Regions from separate parts of the Sphaerimonospora mesophila genome, predicted to be linked through region 2. Evidence: riboswitches for the same ligand, from Rfam matches in the RefSeq annotation. Region 2 holds a riboswitch; the other holds the start of a gene.
The links. A riboswitch is a leader RNA that binds a small molecule or an ion and turns the genes downstream of it on or off. The one in region 2 is predicted to bind cyclic di-AMP.
Positions count from the first base shown of each region.

Region 1: linked by a shared signal. The riboswitch ahead of AP234_RS27470 (GH25 family lysozyme) and the one ahead of AP234_RS23365 (C40 family peptidase) in region 2 are both predicted to bind cyclic di-AMP.

Region 1 is NZ_BCBX01000047.1:23,102-30,339, forward strand. It holds gene AP234_RS27460 (DUF2804 domain-containing protein) at 1-540, shown strand, start outside; gene AP234_RS27465 (pirin family protein) at 764-1,753, shown strand; cyclic di-AMP (ydaO/yuaA leader) riboswitch at 1,924-2,067, shown strand; gene AP234_RS27470 (GH25 family lysozyme) at 2,080-2,820, shown strand; gene AP234_RS27475 (AraC family transcriptional regulator) at 2,905-3,906, opposite strand; gene AP234_RS27480 (aminobutyraldehyde dehydrogenase) at 4,102-5,520, opposite strand; gene AP234_RS27485 (NAD(P)/FAD-dependent oxidoreductase) at 5,545-6,783, opposite strand; gene AP234_RS27490 (ferredoxin) at 6,789-6,977, opposite strand; gene AP234_RS27495 (fumarylacetoacetate hydrolase family protein) at 6,990-7,238, opposite strand, start outside.
Region 2 is NZ_BCBX01000041.1:164,080-171,317, reverse strand. It holds gene AP234_RS23385 (MDR family MFS transporter) at 1-1,144, opposite strand, end outside; gene AP234_RS23380 (TetR/AcrR family transcriptional regulator) at 1,204-1,794, shown strand; gene AP234_RS23375 (glycosyltransferase family 4 protein) at 1,846-2,955, opposite strand; gene AP234_RS23370 (peptidase MA family metallohydrolase) at 3,238-4,083, opposite strand; gene AP234_RS23365 (C40 family peptidase) at 4,125-4,706, opposite strand; cyclic di-AMP (ydaO/yuaA leader) riboswitch at 4,774-4,960, opposite strand; gene AP234_RS23360 (NlpC/P60 family protein) at 5,162-6,121, opposite strand; gene AP234_RS23355 (NYN domain-containing protein) at 6,244-7,238, opposite strand, start outside.

The DNA of each region.
Region 1 (7,238 bases), on a different contig from region 2:
TCGCTCGGCGTGGTGGTGCCGTGGGGGCCGAACCGGTTCCAGTACACGGTGAAGGACGTCGGCCGTCCGGTGCGCGGGCGGCTGCGGCTGGCGTCGGCCGAGTTCACGATCGACGAGGCCGACTCCTTCGCCGTGCTCGACCACGGCCGCGGCAAGTGGCCCTACTCGATCACGTGGAACTGGGCGGCGGGCAGCGGGCCCGGCCGATCGATCCAGCTCGGCGGCAAGTGGACCGACGGCACGGGTTCCACCGAGAACGCGCTGTTCGTCGACGGCCGCCTGCACAAGATCGACGACGAGCTGACCTGGTCGTACGACCGGGCCGACTGGCTGCGTCCATGGCGGATCACCGGCCCGCGCGTCGAGGTGGAGTTCCACCCCTTCCACGAGAAGGTCGCCCGCACCGAGCTGGGCCTGGTGGGCAACGAGACCCACCAGTGCTTCGGCCGCTTCTCGGGTCGGGCCCGGGCCGACGACGGCGCCTGGGTGGACCTCGACGGCCTTATCGGCTGGGCCGAGGAGGCACGCAACCGCTGGTGAGATGCTCTCACCACGCGGTCCGGCCCAGTGAGTGCCGCGCGAGCATGGCAGGCCGGCCGCCGCCGCTTCGTCAGCGATGTCCTCGGCCCTCATTTCGAGCAGATCTGCCGCGAGTGGGAGCCGCATCCGGGAGTGCGGGCGGGCTTGGCTTCGCCGGGGGAATGCGCGATGGTCACAATTGGTTGCAAGCCCATGTAATTTAAGTTTCAACCAGGAGCGTGCCATGCCCGCCGTCACCGCCGACACTCTGACGCTGCCCCGCGTCACCGCACCCGACCCGGCCGTCGCCACCCCCCGCCCCGTACGATCCGTGACGACCGCGCCCAGCGGCCTCGAGGGCGAGGGCTTCCCCGTACGGCGCGCGTTCGCCGGGGTGCCGCAGTCCGTCCTGGACCCGTTCATCCACATGGACCAGATGGGCGAGATCGAGTACGGCCCCGGCGAGCCCAAGGGCACCCCGTGGCACCCGCACCGCGGCTTCGAGACCGTCACCTACATCATCGACGGCGTCTTCGAGCACCAGGACTCCAACGGCGGCGGCGGCACGATCACCGACGGCGACACCCAGTGGATGACAGCGGGGTCCGGCCTGCTGCACATCGAGAAGCCGCCGGAGCACCTGGTGGTCTCGGGCGGGCTGTTCCACGGCATCCAGCTGTGGGTCAACCTGCCCCGCGCGCACAAGTTCCACCCGCCCCGCTACCAGGACATCCGCGGACGTGAGGCGGCGCTGCTCGCCTCGGCGGACGGCGGCGCGCTGCTGCGGGTGATCGCCGGTGAGCTGGCCGGGCACCCCGGCCCCGGCATCACGTTCACCGCGATCACGATGGTGCACGCGACCATCAGCCCGGGCGCCCGGCTGGAGGTGCCGTGGAACCCCGGCTTCAACGCCCTCGCGTACGTGCTGGCCGGCCAGGGTTCGGCGGGGACCGAGCGGCGACCGGTACGCAGGGGGCAGTTGGCCGCCTTCGGCCCCGGCGGGGCGCTGACCCTCACCGCCGACACCGCCCAGCCCCAGGCCGAGCCCAACCTGGAGGTGCTGCTGCTCGGCGGGCAGCCGATCCGCGAGCCGGTCTTCCACTACGGACCGTTCGTGATGAACACCCGGGCCGAGATCCTCCAGGCGATGGAGGACTACCAGGCCGGCCGCCTGGGCGTCATCCCCGCCGAACGCGTCCCGCACACCGACGGACCTCTTTCCCCGAAGGAGTAAGCAGCCCATCGCGAAGCTCCCGTCCCAGGATTTTTGTCCTATTTGCACCCCAATGGGGGTGTGTGTACCTTTTGACTCCACGGCACGCGCAGCGGTGACTCCGTCGTCGGTTGCGTTGCCGGTTCGTTGCCCGGATCCGCGCGTCTCCTGACGGAGCTGTCCCGTCAGGAGGTGCACGGCCGCCGACTCCGCACCTCACGGAGCCGGGGACCACCCCTCGGGTGAATCGGAGCGCCTGCCCCCTTGCGCACCGTAGGGCGCGCTCGCCGCCCCGAACCCGTCAGCTGTCCCGGCAGGCGGCATGGAAGCAAGGAGTCAATCCCTTCATGCTGGAACACCGGCTCTCCGCAGCCCCTGTCTCTCTCAAGCGCCGCCTGAGCCTCTCCGGCAAGCGTCTCGGCGCGGCCCTGGTCGTACTCACCGCAGTCGGCGTCTTCGCGGCCACGCCGGTGCAGGCGGCACCGCAGGCGCCCGGAGAAGAGAACGTCACGCTGATGTACGGCGAAGACGTCTCCAACCACGAGCCGAACCACGACTGGACCGCCAGCCCGGCGAAGTTCGGCATCATCAAGGCCACCGAGGGCCTGTCCTTCCGCGACTCCACCTTCGCCCGTTTCTGGCAGGAGCTGGACGAGAAGGGCATCGTCCGCGGCGCCTACCACTACGGTCACCCCAAGAACGATCCCATCGCCGAGGCCGAACACTTCCTGTCCATGGTGAACCAGCACCCCGCCAAACCCGGCGATCTGCTGGTGCTGGACCTGGAGACCACGAACGGCAGGTCGGTGGCCCACGTCAACGCCTGGGCCAAGGCCTGGCTCGCCCACGTGAAGGCCAAGACCGGCGTCACCCCGATGTTCTACAGCGGCTGGAACTTCGCCAACACCTATGGCCACGGCCTGGCCGAGTATCCGCTGTGGGTGGCCCACTACAGCAAGGCCCCGGGCGCCGTCACGCCGCCCGCCGACTGGAAGAGCTGGGCCATCCACCAGTACACCGAATATCCCATCGACAAGAACGTCTCCGCGCTCACCCCCGACGAGCTGCGCGCCCTCGGCCGGCCCTGATCACGCGCGACCGTCCTCGCCGGCGGCCCGGGCCTGTCCCGGCCCCGGCGAGGCCGGTCGCACGGGGTTTCGCCGACGCGTGCGTCACCGGCGCAGCGTCGCCGACGGGGGCTCGCCGAAGCGCTGCCGATAGGCGAGGGAGAACCTGCCGAGGTGGGCGAACCCCCAGCGGAAGGCGACATCGGTGACGGTCGTCGCGTCCACGGCGTCCACCGTCAGCTCGGCGCGCACCCGGTCCAGGCGCACGTCCCGCAGGTACGCCATGGGGGTCGTGTCCAGGTGGCGGCGGAACCCCTCCTGCAGCGCCCGGGCCCCCACGCCCACGGCCTCGGCGATGTCCTCCACGGTGAGCGGCTCGGCGGCGTGGGCCTCGATGAGTTCCATGGCCCGCTTCACCACGGGCGGCGGGACACGCGGCTGCTCCCCGAGCAGGGCGGGGGTGTAGTTGCTGGGCTGGGCCAGCAGCAGCTGCGTCATCAGCAGCTCCTCCAGCCGCTTGGCGGCGGCCGGCTGGGTCAGCATGGCTCCGCCGGTCTCCGCCTCCCGCCGGAGCAGGTCGACGACCGAAAGCCACGACCGGGACGGGGGCAGGGTCAGATCCATGCCCAGGGAGAAGACGAGCGGCTCGCCCGGCTGCCGCCCGAGCATCCTGCCGAGCTGGGCTTCGAGCGCCGAGCGGTCGAACCGGGCGATGAGCTGTTCGTTCCCGGCCGCCCATCGTATGGACGTACGTCCCGTCATCGACAGCACGTAGGCGAGCTCGGGCGTGGCCACGATCTGCTCCCGGCCCTGGGTCACCTCCGCCGCCCCGGTCAGCGGGATCTCGACGAAGAAGTAGCTCCCCCACTCGTCCGGCGTGACCAGCATCTCCGCCCCGTAACCGAGGTAGTAGAGGCCGACCCGGTCGAGCGTCACCCCGTTCATGCGGGCGTCGAGCCGCGTCCCACGCTCGACGAGGCGCAGTCCGTGCGGGCCGAGCGCCTGCTCCACCCCCGCGTGGGCGTCCTCGAGGTCATGCGTGTGAAACCGCTCATGGGCCGCGAGCGGGGGCGACTTAACGAGCACGTCCTCCTCCCGAGCGGTCATGTGATCCGGACCGAGCTCCGCACCAGGTGAAAGGCGACCACCCGGCACGTCCGGCAACGCCCCGCCATCTGGCCGATAAACCGATAATCAGTAATACATCGGACAACGTCCTCTCGTGCCCTGGAACGCGGCAAACCCTCCCCAAGTTTGGGTGATATCTCGCCGCACCCCCTTGAAAGCGGAGGCGAAAGCCGGTCAGCCGTGGCTGATCATGACGTGCTTGATCCGCGTGTAGGCGTCCAGGCCGTAGCGGGAGAGATCCTTGCCGGTGCCCGAGTGCTTGAAGCCGCCGTGCGGCATCTCCGGGATGATCACCTGATGGCAGTTGACCCAGACGGCGCCGAAGTCGAGCGCGGCGGTCAGCCGCATCGCACGGCCGGTGTCCCTGGTCCACACGCTGGACGCGAGCGCGTAGTCGACCCCGTTGGCGAGCTCGACGGCCTCCTCCTCGCTCGTGAACGGTTGTACGGTCACGACCGGACCGAAGACCTCCTGCCGCACGATCTCGTCGTCCTGCCGCACGTCGGCGACCACGGTCGGCGCGAAGAAGTAGCCGGGCCGATCGAGCCGGGAGCCGCCGGTGACCACGCGGGCGTGCCCGGGCAGCCGGTCGAGGAAGCCCGCGACCCGCTCGGCCTGGGCCGCGTTGTTCGTCGGACCGAGGAAGACGCCCTCCTCGTCGGGGCCGCCCACGGCCAGCGCCCGCGCCGCGTCGGCGAGCGCCTCGACGACGTCGTCGTACGCCCGATCCTCGACGAGCACCCGTGTGACGGCGGTGCAGTCCTGCCCGCTGTTGAAGAACGCCGCCTCGGCGACGTCGCGGGCGGTCACGGCCGGGTCCACATCGCCGAAGACCACCGCCGGGGCCTTGCCGCCCAGCTCCAGGTGGACGTCCTTGAGATCGGGCGCGGCAGCCGCCATCACCTCGGCCCCGGCCCTCGTCGAGCCGGTGAGCGCCACCATCTCCACCCCCGGGTGCGCGACCAGCGCGCGACCGGTGTCCCGGTCGCCGCACACGACGTTGACCACGCCGGGCGGGAACACCTCGGCGCACAGCTCGCCGAGCAGCACGGCCGAGCCTGGTGTGGTGTCCGACGGCTTCAGCACCAGCGCGTTACCCGCCGCCAGCGCCGGGCCGATCTTCCACGCGGCCATCATCAGCGGGTAGTTCCACGGCGTCACCTGGGCGACGACGCCGATCGGCTCACGCCGTACGAACGACGTGTGCCCCTCGGCGTACTCGGCGGCGCCGAGCCCCTCCAGCACCCGCGCCGCGCCCGCGAAGTAGCGGATCGCGTCGACGGCCCCGCCCACGTCGACCCGCATGGCGGTGCCGCGCGGCTTGCCGGTGGCCCGCACCTCGGCCTCGGCCAGCGCCTCCCGGTTCGCCGACATCAGCTCGGCCAGCTCGAGGAGCAGCCGCTGGCGCTCGGCCGGGGTGGTGCGCCGCCAGGCACGTGCGGCCGCGGTGGCCGCCTCGACAGCGTGGGCGACGTCCCGCTCGCCCGAACGGGGCGCCCTGCCGTACACCTCCTCGGTCGAGGGGTCGACCAGGTCCATCCACTCGCCGGCGTCCCGGCTCTCTCCCGCGATCACGTTGCGCAATGTGTCCACGACGGTCTCCTCATCAGGGGCGGCTCAGGCGGCCGCGGAACAGGCGGCGCGGTAACGGGCCGCGGCGGACGGCATGCCGACGAGCACCACGCCGACCAGCTCGCCGTCGCGGTGGTAGCCGACCACGACCTCGCCGTCGATGTCGCCCTCCAGCACCCGGATGTCCGACCCGCCGAGCGCGGGCGCCCCGAACGACTGGAGGCGCAGCTCGTACTGATCGCTCCAGAAGGTCGGCAGCGGGGCGAAGGGCGTGGCCGCGGGCTCGGCCAGGCCCAGATCGGCGAGCAGGGTGATCGCGGCGTGCCTGGCCGTGTCGGTCGGGATGCTCCAGTGCTCGACCCGGCGGGGCACCTCGTCGTAGCGGGGGTTGGGGAACCGGGCGATGTCCCCCACCGCCACGACGCCGCGCCGTCCCTCGACGCGCAGCGCGTCGTCGCACAGCACGCCGTCGGACAGGTCGAGCCCGTTGCCGGCGAGCCACTCGGTGTTGGCCACCGACCCCACGGCCTCCACGACGACGTCGGCGGCGACGCGCGTGCCGTCGGACAGCTCGGCGCCGGTCACGCGACTCCCCTCCCCCGCTCTCCCGGTCTCGCCCAGGAACGCGGCGATCGTACGGCCGAGCAGGAACGCGACGCCGCGCTCCTCGTGGCGGCGGCGCAGGGCGGCGCCCAGTCCGGGGCCGAGCGGGCGCAGCATCGGGACGTCCTCCGGTGCCACGACGGTCACCGAGGCGCCCAGCGTCCGGGCGGTGGCCGCCACCTCGCAGCCGATGAAGCCGGCGCCGGCGACGAGCACGTTCGCCCCCGGGCGCAGCTCGGCGCGCAGGGCGCGGGCATCCTCGATCGTGCGCACCACATGCCGGCCGGTCACCGGTCCGGGCCGTGTCTGACCGGGCCGGGTCGAATCGGCGAGGTGCAGCCGCCTGGGCCGCATGCCGGTGGCGACCACCAGCCCGTCATAGGTCAGCTCGGTGCCGTCGCCGAGCCGTACGGCACGGGCGTCCAGGTCGGCCCCCACGACCCGCACGCCCAGCCGCCAGGCCACGTCGGCGACGGCCGGGCGGAGCCGGAAGGCGAGCGCCTCGTGGGTCACCTCGGTGGCGAGGGCCTCCTTCGACAGCGGCGGCCGGTTGTACGGCAGGTGCGGCTCGTCGCCGATCGCGACGATCTCGCCGGTGAAACCGCCGGCGCGCAGCCGTTCCGCCGCGCGCAGGCCGCCCATCGAGGCACCGGCGATCACGATGCGCCGCGTGGTCCCCACGGTGATCAGTCCTCGATCGTGATGGCCTGCAGCGGGCAGACGTCGGCCGCCTCCTCCACGGCGTCGCGCAGCGACTCGTCGGGCTCGGCGACGTAGGCCAGTCGGCCGTTCTCGTTGATCTGGAAGACCTCGGGGGCGGCGAAGACGCACTGCCCGTGGTCCTTGCACACGTCCATGTCGACGATGACCTTCATCGAGGGCACTCCTTAACGCTTGGGCGGCCGGATGCCGCGGAACTCCCAGTCGCCGCCGAAGGCGGTCGAGATCACCTCTTCCGACTCGGTGGGCTGGGCGCCGCAGTCGTCCCTGATCGGGACCGGACCGTTGACGATGTGGTTGGTGAGCCTGCCCATGCCCTCGACCTCGACCTCGACGACATCGCCGGGCCGTACCGGACGGGAGTTCGCCGGCGTGCCCGACAGCAGCACGTCGCCGGGATAGAGGGTGATCGTGCG
Region 2 (7,238 bases):
CGATCGTGGACATGATCAGGAAGCCCAGCGTGAGCACGATCGAGCCGGCGATGATGTACGGCCTGGTCCGGCCGCTCCTGGAGACGAGCTGTCCGGAGATCGTCGACGACACGAGCGTACCGAACATCATCGGGATCGTGAGCAGGCCGGACTCGGTCGGGCTGTAGCCCCGGCCGATCTGGAAGTACTGGCCCAGGAAGACCGCGCCGCCGAACATCGCCATGCCGACGGCCACGCTGACCAGGATGGCCAGGGCCGGGGTGGGACGGCGGACGACGTGCAGCGGGACGACCGGCTCCTTCACCACGGACTCCACCCACGTGGCCGCGACCAGCAGCACGATCGAGACGCCGACCATGGCGAGGGTCTGCCAGGAGATCCAGTCGAAGGAGTTGCCGACGAACGTCACCCAGATCAGCAGCAGGCTCACGCCCGCCGCGATCAGGATGGCGCCGGGGTAGTCCACCGAGGTCTCCGGGCGGCGTACCGACATCACGTTGAGCGTCCGGTGCAGGACGACCAGGGCGATCAGCGTGAAGGGGATGGGCAGGAAGAAGCACCACCGCCAGCCCAGCCAGGACGTGTCCGTGATCACGCCGCCCAGCAGCGGACCGCCCACCGTGGCCACGGCGAGGACGCCGCCCAGGTAGCCGTTGTACTTGCCCCGTTCCTTCGGGGGGATGATCGCGGCGATGACCACCTGGACCAGGATCTGCAGGGCGCCCATGCCGAGTCCCTGGACGGCCCGGAAGGCGATGAGCATCGGCGTGTTCTGGGCGAACCCGCAGGCGAGTGAGGCCACCAGGAAGATGCCGATGGCGATCTCGATGAGGAGCTTCTTGTCGAACAGGTCGGCGAGCTTGCCCCAGATCGGGGTCGAGGCGGTCGTGGTGAGCAGGGCCGCGGTGACCACCCAGGTGTACTGGGACTGGGTGCCGTTGAGTGAGCCGATGATCTGGGGCAGCGCGATCGACACGATCGTGCTGCTGACCATCGCGACGAAGAGGACGAGAAGCAGACCGCTCAGTGCCTCAAGCACCTGACGGTGGCTCTTCGGCTCGGTCTCCGGCAGCGTTGGTGCGCTCAAGCGCGGCCTCCGATTCGAACAATGGCTTTGACGAAGAACGACGGGGATACGATACATGCCCAGTGAGCAAGTTTGCCCACTGGGCATCTTTCAACCCGGAGTAAGGTAGACGCCTGATGGAGACCACGGTTGGGCTGCGTGAGCGCAAGAAGGCCGAGACACGGGAGGCCGTGCACCAGGCCACGATCCGGCTGGCCGTCGAGCGCGGGCTGGACCACGTCACCGTCGACGACATCGTGGCCGCCGCCAACATCTCCCGCCGGACCTTCTCCAACTACTTCGCCAACAAGGAGGACGCCCTCCTGTACGGCGAGGAGCAGCGCATCCGTTCCCTCCTGCGAGGGGTACGCGGGCGACCGCTGGACGAGTCGGGCTGGCAGGCGCTTCTCGGCGCCGTGCGCGAGATGCTGGCCGACACGGGCGAGCCCGACCGGGAGTGGGCGGTGCGCACGTCGCTGTGCAAGCGGCACCCCTCGCTGCTCGCCCGGCAGCTCGCCAACCACGCCGGTCTCGAACGGGAACTGGCCCAGGCCATCGCAGAACGCGACGGGGAGGACGCCCGAGGCATGCGGCCGCGGCTGCTGGCCGCCGCCTTCCTGGTCGCGCTGCGGATCGCCACCAACGTCTGGATCGAGGAGCAGGAGGCCCGGCCGCTCTCCGAGATCATCGAGGAGACCCTCGCCCAGATCGCCCGGCCGTTCGGCTGAGCCGGGCCGCCCGGCCGAGGAGCCGGGCCGCTCAGGCCGGGGTCCGGAACGTCACAGGAGGCCGGTGAAGCGGGCCGCGACGTGGTCCCAGTGCCACTCGCGCTCGATCCAGGCCCGGCCCCGCTCCCCCATCGCCCGAGCGCGGCCGGGGTCGGCCAGCAGCCCGGTGAGCGCGCGGGCGATCTCGTCGGGGGAACCCCCGTCCACGACCAGGCCGGTCTCGCCGTGCCGTACGGCGTCGGGCGCGCCCCCGGAGGAGCCGGCGACCACGGGCAGGCCGGTCGCGGACGCCTCCAGGTAGACGATGCCGAGGCCCTCCACGTCCAGGCCGCCCAGCCTGCTGCGGCACGGCATGGCGAACACGTCGCCGGCGGCGTAGTGCGCGGGCAGCGCCGCCCACGGCACCGAACCGGTGAACACGACGGAGTCGCGCAGGCCGAGCCGGCGGACCGCCCGCTCCAGCGCGGCGCGCGAGGGGCCGCCGCCGACCAGGAGCAGCACCGCGTCCCGCACCCTCCGCAGCACCCGCGGCCAGGCCCGGATCAGCATGTCCTGGCCCTTGCGCGGCACCAGGCGGGAGACGCAGACCACCGTCGGCCGGTCGCCGAGGGCCAGCGCGGCGCGCACCTCGTCCCGGCCGGCGCCGGGCCGGAAGACGGCGGTGTCCACGCCGGGCGCGAGCCGTACGAGCTTGGCCTCGGGAACGACGGCCGCGAGCCGGCGGCGCGTGTAGCCGCCGAGATAGGTCACCGCGTCGGCACCGGCTCCGATGCGGCCCAGCAGGGTGCGGGTCACGGGCAGGCGCGCCCAGGACGCCTCATGGCCGTGCGTCAGCATGACCACGCGGGCGGCCCCGGCGGCGCGCAGCGCGGGGGCGAGCAGGCCGAGCGGCGCGGCCGCCCCGAACACCACGGTCGCGCCGTCCTCCACCAGGCCGGCCGCCCTGGCCGCGACGGTCCTCGTGGGCAGCATGAGCGTCGACGGGTGCCGGACCACCTCGTACGGCTGCCGCGCGTCGAATCTCTCGCTGCCCTTCCATCGGGGCGCGTACACGACGACCGAGTCCGGCGGGAGACGGCAGGCGAGCCCGTGCACGAACGCCTGGATGCCGCCTGGCCTGGGCGGGAAGTCGTTGGTGACGATCAGCGTTCTCGCGCCCATCCCTGCCCACACCCCTCACCATGGACATCCCCCGCCACCCGCCCTCCACCGTGATCTTGCGAATGCTCGCACGGATGGCCGCCCACCTGGCACGCGACCTTCCGTGATCTTGCAGAAATATTCGTCGATCCACAGTGACCTGCTGAAACACCATTCGTGATCTTGCACTCGGCGGTGGAGTGCAAGGTCACGAAGAGCATTGTCGCAGGCAGCGGCGTATGATCGGGAGTTTCTGCAAGATCAGCGAGGACGAACGGGCAGGCAGGCGGCCATGGGTGCGAGCTATCGCAAGATCACGGTGGGGAGGTAGGCGAGCCACGAGCGGGTGAGCTCCGCTGTCGAGATGCCGAGCGTGGCGCGCAGCACCCCGTCGATGCCTTCACCGCCGTCCCGGCCGGTGCGCATCGCGGCGCGGTAGAGGGCCACGAGCCGCCGCTCGCCGAACCGCTCGGCGATGTACCGGCAGGCCAGCCAGGCCTCCTCGTACGCCTGCGCCCGCCGGGGCGAGCCCGCCGCGAAGTCCGCACGATCGGGCAGCGCACGCGGCGGCGCCCCGGCCCGCAGGTCCGCCGCCAGTTCAGCGGCGACCGCGCCGGCCGTGAGGCCGCTGTCGAGGTAGCCCACGTAGTCGGCGAACCCCTCGACCAGCCAGGCGGGCAGGTGCCCCGTCGCCGCCGCGTCCGTGGCGACGTGGGTGAGCTCGTGCGTGATGACGACCCGGCGGCCGGCCGCCGACAGGCGGGCGAAGCCGGACGGTTCGACGATCACGCGGTCCACCCCCGCGAGCGCGGCGAGTCCGGTCACGCGCGCGGGCGCGGCCAGTGCGGCCGCCTGCTCCGTCGTGGCCGGCACCAGGATCACCGCGTCGACCGGCCGCCCCCAGACCCGGGCGACCGTACGGCTCCCCCGGTCGGCCGGCGCGGCGAGTTCGGCGACGAGTCCACGTGGCCGGCCGACGACCAGCACGTGCTCGCCCCTGGCCCACGACGCACCGGCCCAGATGTCCGGATGCTCGGCGGTGATCGCCCGCGCCGACGGCAGCAGGCGATCACCCGGCCCGGACCCGGCCGGCAGGACCAGCAGCCCGATCAGGACCAGCGCCCCGATCAAGACACGGATCAGCGGCATGCCGAGCATCGTACGGGGGCCGCGCGGCGGCAGCGGTGACGTCAGACCCCGGGTCGTACGGCTCCCACGAAGGTGCGCTTGCGGTAGGCGTCGAGCTTGTCGATCCTCACCCGGGTGCCGCTGTGCGGCGCGTGGACGATCCTGCCGCGCCCGATGTACATGCCCACGTGACCGCCGCCGCTGGTGAAGACGAGGTCACCGGCCTTGAGGTTCCGCCAGGCGACCTTCTTGCGCACCGCGCCGAGCATCGACCACGTGGTGCGCGGGAGGCGTACTCCCGCCTTGCGCCAGGCGAACTGGACGAGGCCGGAGCAGTCGAACGCTCGCGGTCCGGTGGCGCCCCAGCGGTAGGGGGCGCCGATATGCCTTTTGGCGACCTTGACGGCCTGCTTGGCCTTGGCCTGCTGACGCTCGGCCCGGCTCGGCTTCGCCTCCTTCTTCTCCGTGCTCGTCTTATCCGTGCTCGTCTTCTCCGTGCTCGTCTTATCCGACGTCTTCTTCGCCGCGGGGTCGTCGGCCGAGGCGGCCCGTCCGACCGCCGGGTTCGCCTTGGTGACGGTCACGGTCACCGAGTCGTCCGCCGACGCCGGTGCGGCGATGGCCCCGAGGGAGGACGTCAGCACGACGCCACCGAGGACGAGACGGGCACGATGGGACAGATTCGCGGGGGTGGTAGACAGGATCTCTCCTAGGGTCTTCCGCTCGCGCCTACCGGGTTAGCTGACGGGTTCGGGCGGGGAAGTCGCCCTACGGCACCCGGGTGGCAGCGTTTTGGAACGCTCCCGGCGCGCCGATTCACCCCTGACCCCTGAATGCGAGGGTCGTTGGTTCCCCGGCTCCGTGCCTCCTGACTGCACGGACTCGGCAGATCACCGATTGGATGCGGGACGAGACCGGTGGTCCGGTGCTCGCCGCAGGCCCAGAAGCTATCCGGACGCGCCACCGAACGGCAAAGGCCACCCCAAGGAGAAGGAGATCGTTTAAGCTCCGGGTAAGGTAAAAACCGCAGGATACCCGGACGAAATTCACCTAAATATGATGCTGCTCACATTTAGCACAAAGAGATCAAAAAGCGACCTCAGGGGCGTACCGCACCAATCGGGCGATATTGGGCAAGTGGGGTGACTTTCACCACATCTCCCGTCTGGGGAGCGTGGACCACCTTGCCGGCCCCGTCATAGATCCCGACGTGTCCGTAGCCCGAGTGCCAGAGCAGGTCACCGGCCTGCAACTCGTTCAGGGACACCCGCCGGCCGGCGCCCCACGCCCACTGCTCATAGCTCGTCCGGGGCAGCCGCACCCCGGCCGCCGCCCAGGCCGCCTGAACGAGCCCTGAGCAGTCCCAGCCGCTCGGTCCCGTCCCGCCGTACCGGTAGGGCTTGCCGATCTGCTTGTAGGCGAACTGCAGCGCGGTGAGCGCGTTGCCCGACGCCGGCCCGGTGTAGACGGCTCCCGCGCTGTTCGGGTTGCCGGGGTTGAACGCACCGAGTTCGCGCAGCAGTGCCATCTGCCGCTTGACGAGCTTTTCGACCTCATCCTTCTCCTTGGCGAGGTCGCCCTTGACCTTCACGGCGGAGTCGTAGGCCGACTTCTTCCTGTCCCGTCGCTGCTTGAGCCCCGAGATGGCGCCCTCGTACGCCTCGAGCTTGCGGGCGCGCTCCTGGGAGAGCTGGTCGAGTGCGGCCATGCCGCTGAGGGCCGCCTCCGGGTCGGTGCCGTAGAGGACGCCGTTCCACGCCAGGTCGCCGAACTGGTAGTCGTTCACCGCGATGGAGACGACCCCCTCGCGCAGCTCCTCGACCCGCTTGGCGTGCTTGCGATAGTCGTCGTTGACCGCGTCGTACTGCTTCTTGGCCTTCTTCCACTTCTCGTTGGCCGCGTTGTAACGGTCTACGAGCTTGTCGGCCTGCTCGTTCAGCTGCTTCAACTTCGCTTTGGCCTGAGCCACGGTCGGTCTCGGATCCGCCTGCGCGTCCATGTTCGGCAGCAGCAAAAGCACGGCGGCCATGCCGGCGGCCACCGGTAAGCGCCCTCGCACCAAGGCCCCCTCGAGATCGTCCCAAGCCTGGCGCGACTCTACTCATGCGATCTTCAAGCTTCAACCTGGCCGGCCTCGAGCACGGCCCGGCCCCGGCTGTCCGGGCAGCCCCTCCCGCCTCTTCAGCCCCGGCCGAGGCGGCGGAGCAGCAGCAGCGCGGGCACCGGCCTGGCCCCCATCCTGCGCACGGAGTCGGCCACCTCCCGGTCCGACGAGACCACCGCCATCGACCGGCCCTTCGGCTCGGCGCGCACCAGCTGCCTGATCAGGTCGTCGGCGATCTCCCCCGGCGCGCTGAACCTCACCCGCACCCCGCGCGGCGCAGAGACGTGGACCGGACCGTCCAGCTCGGCGCCGTCGAAGACGCAGGTCACCTCCACACGGGACTGTACGGCCAGGCCGCCGAGTCCGGTGAGGAGCCGGGTCCGCTGGTCGGCCAGCGTGAGCGACGGATAGCCCGTCTTGGTCACGTTGTATCCGTCGACGATCAGATGCAGGTGGGGGATCGCGAGAAGCTGGTCCAGCAGCTGGGGGTCGTCGTCGGCGAGCGCCCTGGCGGGGACCGCGGTCACACCCGGCGAATCCGGGGCCACCGCCGCCACGGAGTCGGCCGGCCTGCTGATGGTCGTGGGCAGGGCGAGCTCCTTGCGCAACCCCGCCACCGTCCCCTGAAGCGCGTCGAGGAGCACCCGGATGCGGACGTCCTCCACACTGCGGCCCTCCCTGGCCGCGCGTCGGGAGGCCTCCCGCTGCCGCTCGGCGTCCGCCAGACGCTCCTTGAGCCTGCGCATCTCGGTCTCGCTGGTGCCGCTCACCTCGGCGGCCCTGGCCCTGGCCTCGGCCGCCTCCGCCGCGGACTCGGCCGCCCTCGCCTCCGCCGCCCTGAGCCGCTCCCTCGCGTCGTGCAGCTTGCGCCGCAGATCGGCGTTCTCCGCGCGCAACGTCTTGAGCTGCTCGCGGACCCGCTCGACCTCCTCCTTGGCGGCGGCACGCTGCGCGGCCAGCTGCTCGCGCAGCCGGGTCTCGGCCTGCTCGCGCTGGTTGCCGAGCGAGGCCGCCCGCTCGAGCTCCGCCCGCGCCTGTTCCACCAGGTCCGGCCAGCCCGGCGGACGGGTCA